DNA from 2 places in the Nonomuraea sp. IBHARD001 genome. Region 1 is predicted to be linked to the other one. Evidence: riboswitches for the same ligand, from Rfam matches in the RefSeq annotation. Region 1 holds a riboswitch; the other holds the start of a gene.

Region 1 (4,203 bases):
GCGCGTGGGTCAGATGGGTGAGCTCGTCGGTCGTGCGGGCCAGCCTGGGCACGACCTCGGCCGAGGCGAACTCCAGGATGCTCGTCACCAGCGCGTCGGGCCCGCCGAGCACCCGCGCGGTGACCTCGCCGGAGGCGGCCTTCGACCAGCCGGAGTCCTCCATGGCCTGGACGAGCGCACGGGCCTTCGCCTCGGCCTCGTCGACGCTCACCCGCCCGGCCGAGCCGTCCTCGGCCAGGCCGAGCGCCTCGCGCAGTCCGGGCAGCGACTCCTGACCGGCCCACATCTGCCTGGCCCGCAGCATCGCCAGCACCAGGTCGACCCGAGTGGCGCCCTGCGGGGCCGCGCCCAGCACGTGCAGGCCGTCGCGGATCTGGGCGTCCTTCACCTCGCACAGCCAGCCGTCGACGTGCAGCAGGAAGTCGTCGAACTCGGTGTCGTGCGGCCGGTCGGCCAGCCCGAGGTCGTGGTCGAGCTTGGCCGCCTGGATGAGCGTCCAGATCTGCGCCCTGATCGCGGGCAGCTTGGCCGGGTCCATCGCCGCGATCGAGGCGTGCTCGTCCAGCAGCTGCTCCAGGCGGGCGATGTCGCCGTAGGTCTCGGCGCGGGCCATCGGCGGCACCATGTGGTCGACGAGCACCGCGTGCGCCCTGCGCTTGGCCTGGGTGCCCTCGCCGGGGTCGTTGACCAGGAAGGGGTAGATCAGCGGCACGTCCCCGAGCGCGGCGTCCGGCCCGCAGGCGGCCGACAGGCCCGCCGACTTGCCCGGCAGCCACTCCAGGTTGCCGTGCTTGCCGACGTGCACGACGGCGTGCGCGCCGAAGTCGTCGGCCAGCCAGCGGTAGGCGGCCAGGTAGTGATGGCTGGGCGGCAGGTCCGGGTCGTGGTAGATGGCGATCGGGTTCTCGCCGAAACCGCGCGGCGGCTGCACCATGACCACGACGTTGCCCGCGCGCAGCGCCGCGAGCACGATGTCGCCCTCGTGCGTGAACAGCTCGCCGGGCGCGGGGCCCCAGTGCTCCTCGACGCCTTCGCGCAGCGCGGCGGGCAGCGTGCCGAAGTACTCGGCGTAGCGGGCGCCGGGGATGCGCACGGGATTGCCCGCGAGCTGCTCCTCGGTCAGCCAGTCGGCGTCCTGGCCGCCCGCCGCGATCAGCGCGTGGATCAGCGCGTCGCCGTCGGCGTCCGCCACGCCGGGGAAGCCCTCGCCCAGGTCGTAGCCCTCCTGCTGGAGCACGGCCAGCAGCTTGACCACACTGGCCGGGGTGTCCAGCCCGACCGCGTTGCCGATCCTGGAGTGCTTGGTCGGGTAGGCCGACAGCATCACCGCGATCCGCTTGTCGCCGGGAGCCACGTGCCGCAGCAGCCCGTGCCGTACGGCGATGCCCGCGACCCTGGCGGCGCGCTCCTCGTCGGCCACGTAGACGGTCAGCCCGTCCTCGTCGATCTCCTTGAAGGAGAAGGGCACGGTGATGATGCGCCCGTCGAACTCGGGGATGGCCACCTGCGAGGCGGCGTCCAGCGGGGACAGGCCGTCGTCGTTGGCCTCCCACGCCTCGCGGCTGGTCGTCAGGCACAGGCCTTGCAGGATCGGCACGTCGAGCCCGGCGAGCGCGCCCACGTCCCAGGCGGCGTCGTCGCCCCCGGCTCCGGCCGAGGCGGGCTTGGACCCTCCGGCGGCCAGGACGGTCACCACCAGGGCGTCGGCCTGGCGCAGCACCTCCAGCAGCTCGGGCTCGGCCGTCCGCAGCGAGGAGCAGAACACCGGCAGCGCCCGCCCGCCTGAGGCCTCGACGGCCTGGCAGAGCGTCTCGACGAAGGCGGTGTTCCCGGCCACGTGGTGCGCGCGGTAGTACAGGACGCCGATGACGGGGCCGTCGGTCGCGGCGGCGGTGCGCGGCAGCGGTCCCCATGAGGGGGTGGGCTCGGGGGCGGCGAAACCGTGCCCGGTCAGCAGCACGGTGTCGGACAGGAAGGCGTGCAGCTCGCCCAGGTTGGCCGGTCCGCCGTGCGCGAGATAGGCGTGCGCCTCGGCGCAGACACCGCCGCTCACCGTGGACAGCTCCATGAGCTCGGCGTCCGGCGCCTGCTCGCCGCCGAGCACCACGACCGGCCTGGGGCCCGCGAGCAGGGCGTCGAGCCCGTCCTCCCAGGCTCTCCTGCCGCCGAGGATGCGCACGACCACCAGATCGACGCCGTCGAGCAGGGGCGGCAGGTCGTCGGCCGTGAGCCTGGCCGGGTTGCCCAGCCGGTAGGCGGCGGCGCTGGCGCGTGCGCTCAGCAGGTCGGTGTCCGAGGTGGAAAGCAGCAGGACGGTGGGGTGCTCGGGACGCACGAAAGGTCCTCCCTCGGGGTCCGCGCCCCGGTCGTGGGTGTCACGACGGCAGAAGTCTCCTGGCTCCCGGATCGGCGCTCACCCCTGGCCTTCCCGTCCGTCGCCGGACCGTGGCCTGCGGTGGGGCTTGCTCCCCGGTTACAGTGGCGGGACCGCGCCGGTTTCTCACCGGCTTCCTTCTGCGCCGTCGCCTGCGCTCAGCATGGCACACAGATCCGGCCCAGAAAACTGGCGTTACCATCCTCAACGTGGCTGAAACCGGACGATCACGACGTGACGCCTGTCCCGGTGCGCTGTCGGCGCACGCCGCCGCCGACGGCCTGCTGGCCCGCGTACGGCTGCCGGGAGGCGCGATCACCGCGAGCGGGCTGCACGACCTCGCGGACGGCGCCGCCCGGCTCGGCTCCGGCGTGCTCGAACTCACCTCACGGGGCAACATCCAGGTCAGAGGGCTGGACGCGACCGGCCTTCCGCTGCTGGCCGGCCTGCTCGCCCGGGCCGGACTGCTGCCTTCGGCCACCCACGAGCGCGTGCGCAACATCGTCGCCTCGCCGCTGAGCGGGCGCTCCTCGCACACCCTGCTGGATGTGCGGGAGGCGGTGCGTGAGCTGGACGAGCGGGTGTGCTCGACGCCTCGGCTGGCCTCGCTGCCCGGGCGGTTCCTGTTCGCGCTGGACGACGGTTCGGGCGACGTGCGGGCGTTGCGTGCCGACGTCACGGCCGTGGCCGTCGCGGCGGACGAGGCGGCCGTCCTGCTGGCCGGGGCCGACAGCGGCCTGCGGGCGCCCGCCGCCCTCGTGCCCTCCGTGCTGGTCGCGGCGGCGCACGCCTTCCTCGACGAGCGCGAGGCGCAGGGCTCGGCGGCCTGGCGGCTGGCCGAGCTGCAGGAGGGCCCCTCGCGCTGCGCCGTACGGCTGGGCGGCGTCGCGGGGGTGGGCCGGGCGCCCGGAGGGGACGGGACGCCGCCAGCCGTCGGAGGCGTCGTCCAGCCCGACGGACGGGTGGCGGTGGTGGCCGGTGCGCCTCTGGGGCGGCTGACGGCGGCGCGGGCCGAGCTGCTGGCGGCCGTGTCCGCGCAGGCCGGAGGGCTGATCGTCACCCCGTGGCGTACGGTCGTCGTGCCCGACCAGGAGGCGGGGCGTGCGGCGGAGCTGATCGGGGAACTGGCGGCGGCCGGGCTGATCACCGATGCGGCGCATCCGCTGGCCGGGGTGAGCGCGTGCACCGGGCTCCCGGGATGCGCCAAGTCGCTCGCCGACGTACGGGCCGACGCCGAGCGCTGGGCGGCAGGGCAGGGGGTGATGCCGCCGGGTCCGGCAAAGGGCGCTAATCTCCCCGTGCACTGGTCGGGATGCGAGCGACGTTGCGGACGGCCACGCGAGACAGCGGCCGACTTCGTCGCCACAGCGGACGGCTACCGTACACAGCACGCAGGGGACATGTGAGCGACTACATCCGCGACGGCGCGGAGATCTACCGGCAGTCCTTCGCCACCATCAGGGCCGAGGCCGACCTGTCGGGCCTGCCCGCCGACGTCGCCAGGGTCGCCGTGCGCATGATCCACGCGTGCGGCATGACCGATCTGCCCGCCGACATCGGCCACAGCCCGCGCGTGGTCGCCTCGGCCCGTACGGCGCTGCTGGCCGGCGCGCCGGTGCTGTGCGACGCGACCATGGTGGCCTCCGGCGTCACCCGTCGCAGGCTGCCGGCGGGCAACGAGGTGCTCTGCCTGCTCGGCGACCCCCGCGTGCCCGCTCTGGCCCAGCGGCTGGGCACGACCCGCAGCGCGGCGGCCGTCGAGCTGTGGGCCGACCGGCTCGACGGCGCGGTCGTCGCGGTGGGCAACGCGCCGACGGCCCTGTTCCGGC
Region 2 (4,203 bases), 550 kb from region 1:
CAGTCCGGATTGCCCCACAGCCGGTCGATCGGGATCGCGGCCAGCCCCTCGCGCAGCAGCGAGGCGACCTCCTGCACGCCGGGCACGCGCGGCGAGTGGATGTCGTAGACGCCGGGGCCGACCTCACGCGGGTACCCGGCCCCGGCCAGCTCGTGCGCCACCTGCATGTGCGAACGGGCCGCCTCCAGGCTGATCACGTCGGCGTCGAGGTCGTCGATCGCGCCCAGGATCTCGCCGAACTCCGCGTAGCACATGTGCGTGTGGATCTGCGTGTCCTCCGCGACCGAGGCCGTGGCCAGGCGGAACGCCTCGGTCGCCCAGGCCAGGTAGGCGGCCCTGCCGGAGGCGCGCAGCGGGAGCGTCTCGCGCAGGGCGGGCTCGTCCACCTGGATGACGGCCGTGCCCGCCGCCTCCAGGTCGGCCACCTCGTCGCGCAGCGCCAGCGCGACCTGCCTGGCGGTCTCGCCCAGCGGCTGGTCGTCGCGGACGAACGACCACGCCAGCATCGTCACCGGCCCGGTCAGCATGCCCTTGACCGGCCTGTCGGTCTGCGACTGCGCGTAGGTCGTCCAGCGCAGCGTCATCGGCTCCGGCCTGGACACGTCGCCCGCCAGGATCGGCGGCCGTACGTACCTGGTGCCGTAGGACTGCACCCAGCCGTTCAGCGTGGCCACATAGCCGGTGAGCTGCTCGGCGAAGTACTGGACCATGTCGTTGCGCTCCGGCTCGCCGTGCACCAGGACGTCGAGCCCGGCCGCCTCCTGGAAGGCGAGCACCTGCCTGATCTCGGCCGCGATCCGCTCGTCGTAGTCCGTCTCGCCGATGCGCCCGGCCCGCAGGTCGGCCCGTGCCGTACGCAGCTCGGCGGTCTGCGGGAAGGACCCGATGGTCGTCGTCGGCAGCGGCGGCAGCCCCAGCCGCTCCCGCTGCGCCCCGGCCCGCTTCTCGTACGGCGTCGCGCGACGCGTGTCGGCCTCGGTCACGGCCTCGGCCCGCGCGCGTACGGCGGGGTCGCGGGTGAGCGCGGAGGAGGCGCGTGCGGCACGGGCCGCCCTGTTGGCCGCGAACGACTGCGCGATCGCGTCCGGCCCCTCGGTCAGCGCCCTGGTCAGCGTGACCACCTCGGCGCTCTTCTGCGCGGCGAACGCCAGCCAGGCGGCGATCTCGGGATCGATCTCCGTCTCGGCGGCGGCGTCGACCGGCACGTGCAGCAGCGAGCAGGACGCGGACACGTCCAGGCGCTCGGCCTGGCCCAGCAGTGCGGCCAGGGTGCTCAGCGACTGGTCCAGGTCGTTGATCCACACATTGCGCCCGTCGACCACACCCGCGATCAGCCGCTTGCCCGGCAGGCCGCCGAGCGCCGTCAGGTCCTCCAGGTTGGCGGCGGCGGGCCCGGTGAAGTCGATCGCCAGCCCCTCGACGGGCGCGGCGGCCAGCACCGGCAGCGCCTCGCCCAGCCGGTCGAAGTAGCTCGCGACGACGATCTGCGGCCGGTCGGTGAGCGAGCCGAGCCGCGCGTAGGCGGAGGCGACCGCGTCGAGCACCTCGCGCGGCCGGTCCTGCACCAGCGCGGGCTCGTCGAGCTGCACCCAGGCGGCTCCCTCGGCCCGCAGTGCGGCGAGCACCTCGGCATAGACGGGCAGCAGCCGCTCCAGCAGCGACAGCGGGTCGAATCCGGGGTCGACGCCGGGCGCGGCCTTGGCCAGCAGCAGGTAGGTGACGGGCCCGACCAGGACCGGCCTGGCCGCGTGCCCCTGCGCGACGGCCTCGCGCAGCTCGGCGACCTGCTTGGCCGGATCGGCCGTGAACACGGTGTCAGGCCCGAGCTCGGGCACCAGGTAGTGGTAGTTGGTGTCGAACCACTTCGTCATCTCCAGCGGCGCGACCTCCTGCGTGCCCCTGGCCATGGCGAAGTACCCGTCCAGTGGGTCGGCCGCCACGGCCGCGCGGTGGCGCTCGGGCACGGCGCCGACCATGACGGTGGTGTCCAGCACGTGGTCGTACAGGGAGAAGTCGCCGGTGGGCAGTTCGGCGAGCCCGGCGTCGGCCAGGCGCCGCCAGGTGTCGCGGCGCAGCACGGCCGAGGTGGCATGCAGTTCGGCGGCGCTCACCCGGCCGGCCCAGTAGCCCTCGACGGCCTTCTTGAGCTCACGGTCGGGGCCCTGGCGCGGATGGCCGTACACGGTGGCCAGTGAGCCGGGGGAAGCAGCGGTGTCGGTCACGAAACTCTCCTTCGCGAGTCACGGGTGACCCCGACGGGTCCCGGGACGCGAAGGCACGACCGCGAGGCGGCGTGCGACGCCGCCGACCGGGTCAGCCGGCCCGCCCACGAGGCCATCGACGTCGCCGCGCGCGGACGCGCACGGGCAGTGGCAGGTCTTCGGACTCGTGGGCGTGCTGCTCGTGCCTAGTGGCCGTCGCTTCCCTGATCCGCGTGCGGATCCAGTGCATGTGACGGCGGTCGTTCCCACTCACCGCTGCGGGGCAGTCCCGGATTCACACCGGGTTCCCTCTTGCGACGCGCCTGCCCGGCTGGCAGGGCGAACCGACTGCACGCACCACCATAGGCCGCCCCGGCCCGAGCGCAAAGCCGGGAGCCCCGATCACCGCCCGGATCGGCGGGAGGGCGGAAAGCCGGGAGCCCGATCACTACCTCGATGGGCGGGAGGGCAGACTGTGCCGGGTGAAGCGAATCCTCATCATCGGCATCGGCGCCGGGGACCCCGGCCACCTCACCCTGCGGGCGGTCGAGGCCATCGCCTCGGCCGACGTGTTCTTCGTCCTGGGCAAGGGCGAGGCCAAGCACGACCTGCTCGACCTGCGCCGGACGATGATCGAGACGCATGCCCGCCCGCCGTACCGTGTGGTCGAGGCGGCCGATCCGGAACGCGACCGGACCACGCCCGCCTACACCGAGGCGGTCGAGCGGTGGCGCTCGCGGCGGGCCGGGCTGTACGAGGCGTTCGTCCGCGAGGAGCTGGGCGACGGCCAGGTCGGGGCGATCCTGGTGTGGGGCGATCCCGGGCTCTACGACAGCACGCTGGCCGGGATCGAGGAGGTGCTGGCCAAGGGGGAGGTCGCCTTCGAGTACGAGGTGGTCGCGGGCATCACGAGCGTGTCGGCGCTGACCGCCGCGCACCGCACCAGCCTGACCAGTGTCGCCAAGCCCGTGCACATCACTACCGGCCGCCGCCTGGCCGCCGAGGGGCCTGACGCCGACGACGTGGCGGTCATGCTCGACGCGCACTGCGCCTTCGCCGGGCTGGGCGAGGAGTACCACATCTACTGGGGGGCCTACCTCGGCACGCCCGACGAGATCCTCGTCTCGGGACCGGTGCCCGAGGTGGCCGAACGCATCAAGGAGTTGCGCGCCGCCGCACGCGAGCGCAAGGGGTGGATCATGGACACGTACCTGCTGCGACGCGTGACGCCCGGCGCGTAGGGGCTTGCCCGCCGGGCGCTTGCCCCTCCTCCTCACGCCAGGGGCAGGGTCCCGCGTTGCGGTCTGACCCGGCGTGGCGGGGTGAAGGCGTGCAGGCCGAGGATGTCGGGCATGGGGGCCAGGCCGGGACCGCCCGCCTCGATCCAGGCGGCGATGTCGCCGGCCGCGCCCGGATGGTTGACCAGGCCGAGCCACACCGGCCTGCCGCCCGCCGCCCTGCCCTCGGGCGAGGGCCGTACGACGACCACATTGGCCTGCTCGCACACGTCCAGGCACTCGCTGAGGCGTACCTCGGCGATCTCCGACAGCAGGCGCACCTGTTCGTCGTGGTCGAGCGCGGGCACCTTGCGTGTGCTGCCGCAGCAGCAGTCCCTGCAGACGGTCAGGCCGCTCATCGTCGTCCTTCGGGGGAGGGGCGCCATTGGGCGCTGCGGGTCGGCGGGTCGATCAGCGCGCAGTCGCCGCACATCCCGCCGCCGGGCAGCCGGTAGTACAGGCAGCACGTGCGCCTGACGAAGAAGGGCGCTCCGGGCACCGGCTGGATCAGCTCGCCGCCCCCGCGCAGCACGCCCAGCCCGAGCAGCTCACGCCCGAGCGCCGTGGCCCGCCCGCCGAGCCCCGGCCTGGCCAGCACCAGGGCGCGTACGGCTCCCGCAAGCGCCGACGCCGCATTGCCCCACAGCAGGCCGGGCGAGATCTTCACCACGCCGAGCACGGCCTGGACCAGCGGCGCCAGCAGGCCGGTGGCGACGACGCGGTAG

The links. Region 1 has a riboswitch for cobalamin ahead of cobN (cobaltochelatase subunit CobN). Riboswitches for the same ligand answer to the same signal wherever they lie in the genome.
Region 2: it holds a riboswitch for cobalamin, as region 1 does, so the genes downstream of both, metE (5-methyltetrahydropteroyltriglutamate--homocysteine S-methyltransferase) here and cobN (cobaltochelatase subunit CobN) in region 1, are expected to answer to the same signal.

The regions. Positions count from the first base shown of each region.
Region 1 is NZ_JBWBBW010000002.1:4,039,764-4,043,966, forward strand. It holds gene cobN (cobaltochelatase subunit CobN) at 1-2,335, opposite strand, end outside; cobalamin riboswitch at 2,373-2,563, opposite strand; gene cobG (precorrin-3B synthase) at 2,584-3,780, shown strand; gene ACTWNK_RS20470 (precorrin-8X methylmutase) at 3,777-4,203, shown strand, end outside.
Region 2 is NZ_JBWBBW010000002.1:3,486,119-3,490,321, forward strand. It holds gene metE (5-methyltetrahydropteroyltriglutamate--homocysteine S-methyltransferase) at 1-2,222, opposite strand, end outside; cobalamin riboswitch at 2,355-2,566, opposite strand; gene cobF (precorrin-6A synthase (deacetylating)) at 2,684-3,442, shown strand; gene ACTWNK_RS18085 (hypothetical protein) at 3,475-3,837, opposite strand; gene ACTWNK_RS18090 ((2Fe-2S)-binding protein) at 3,834-4,203, opposite strand, start outside.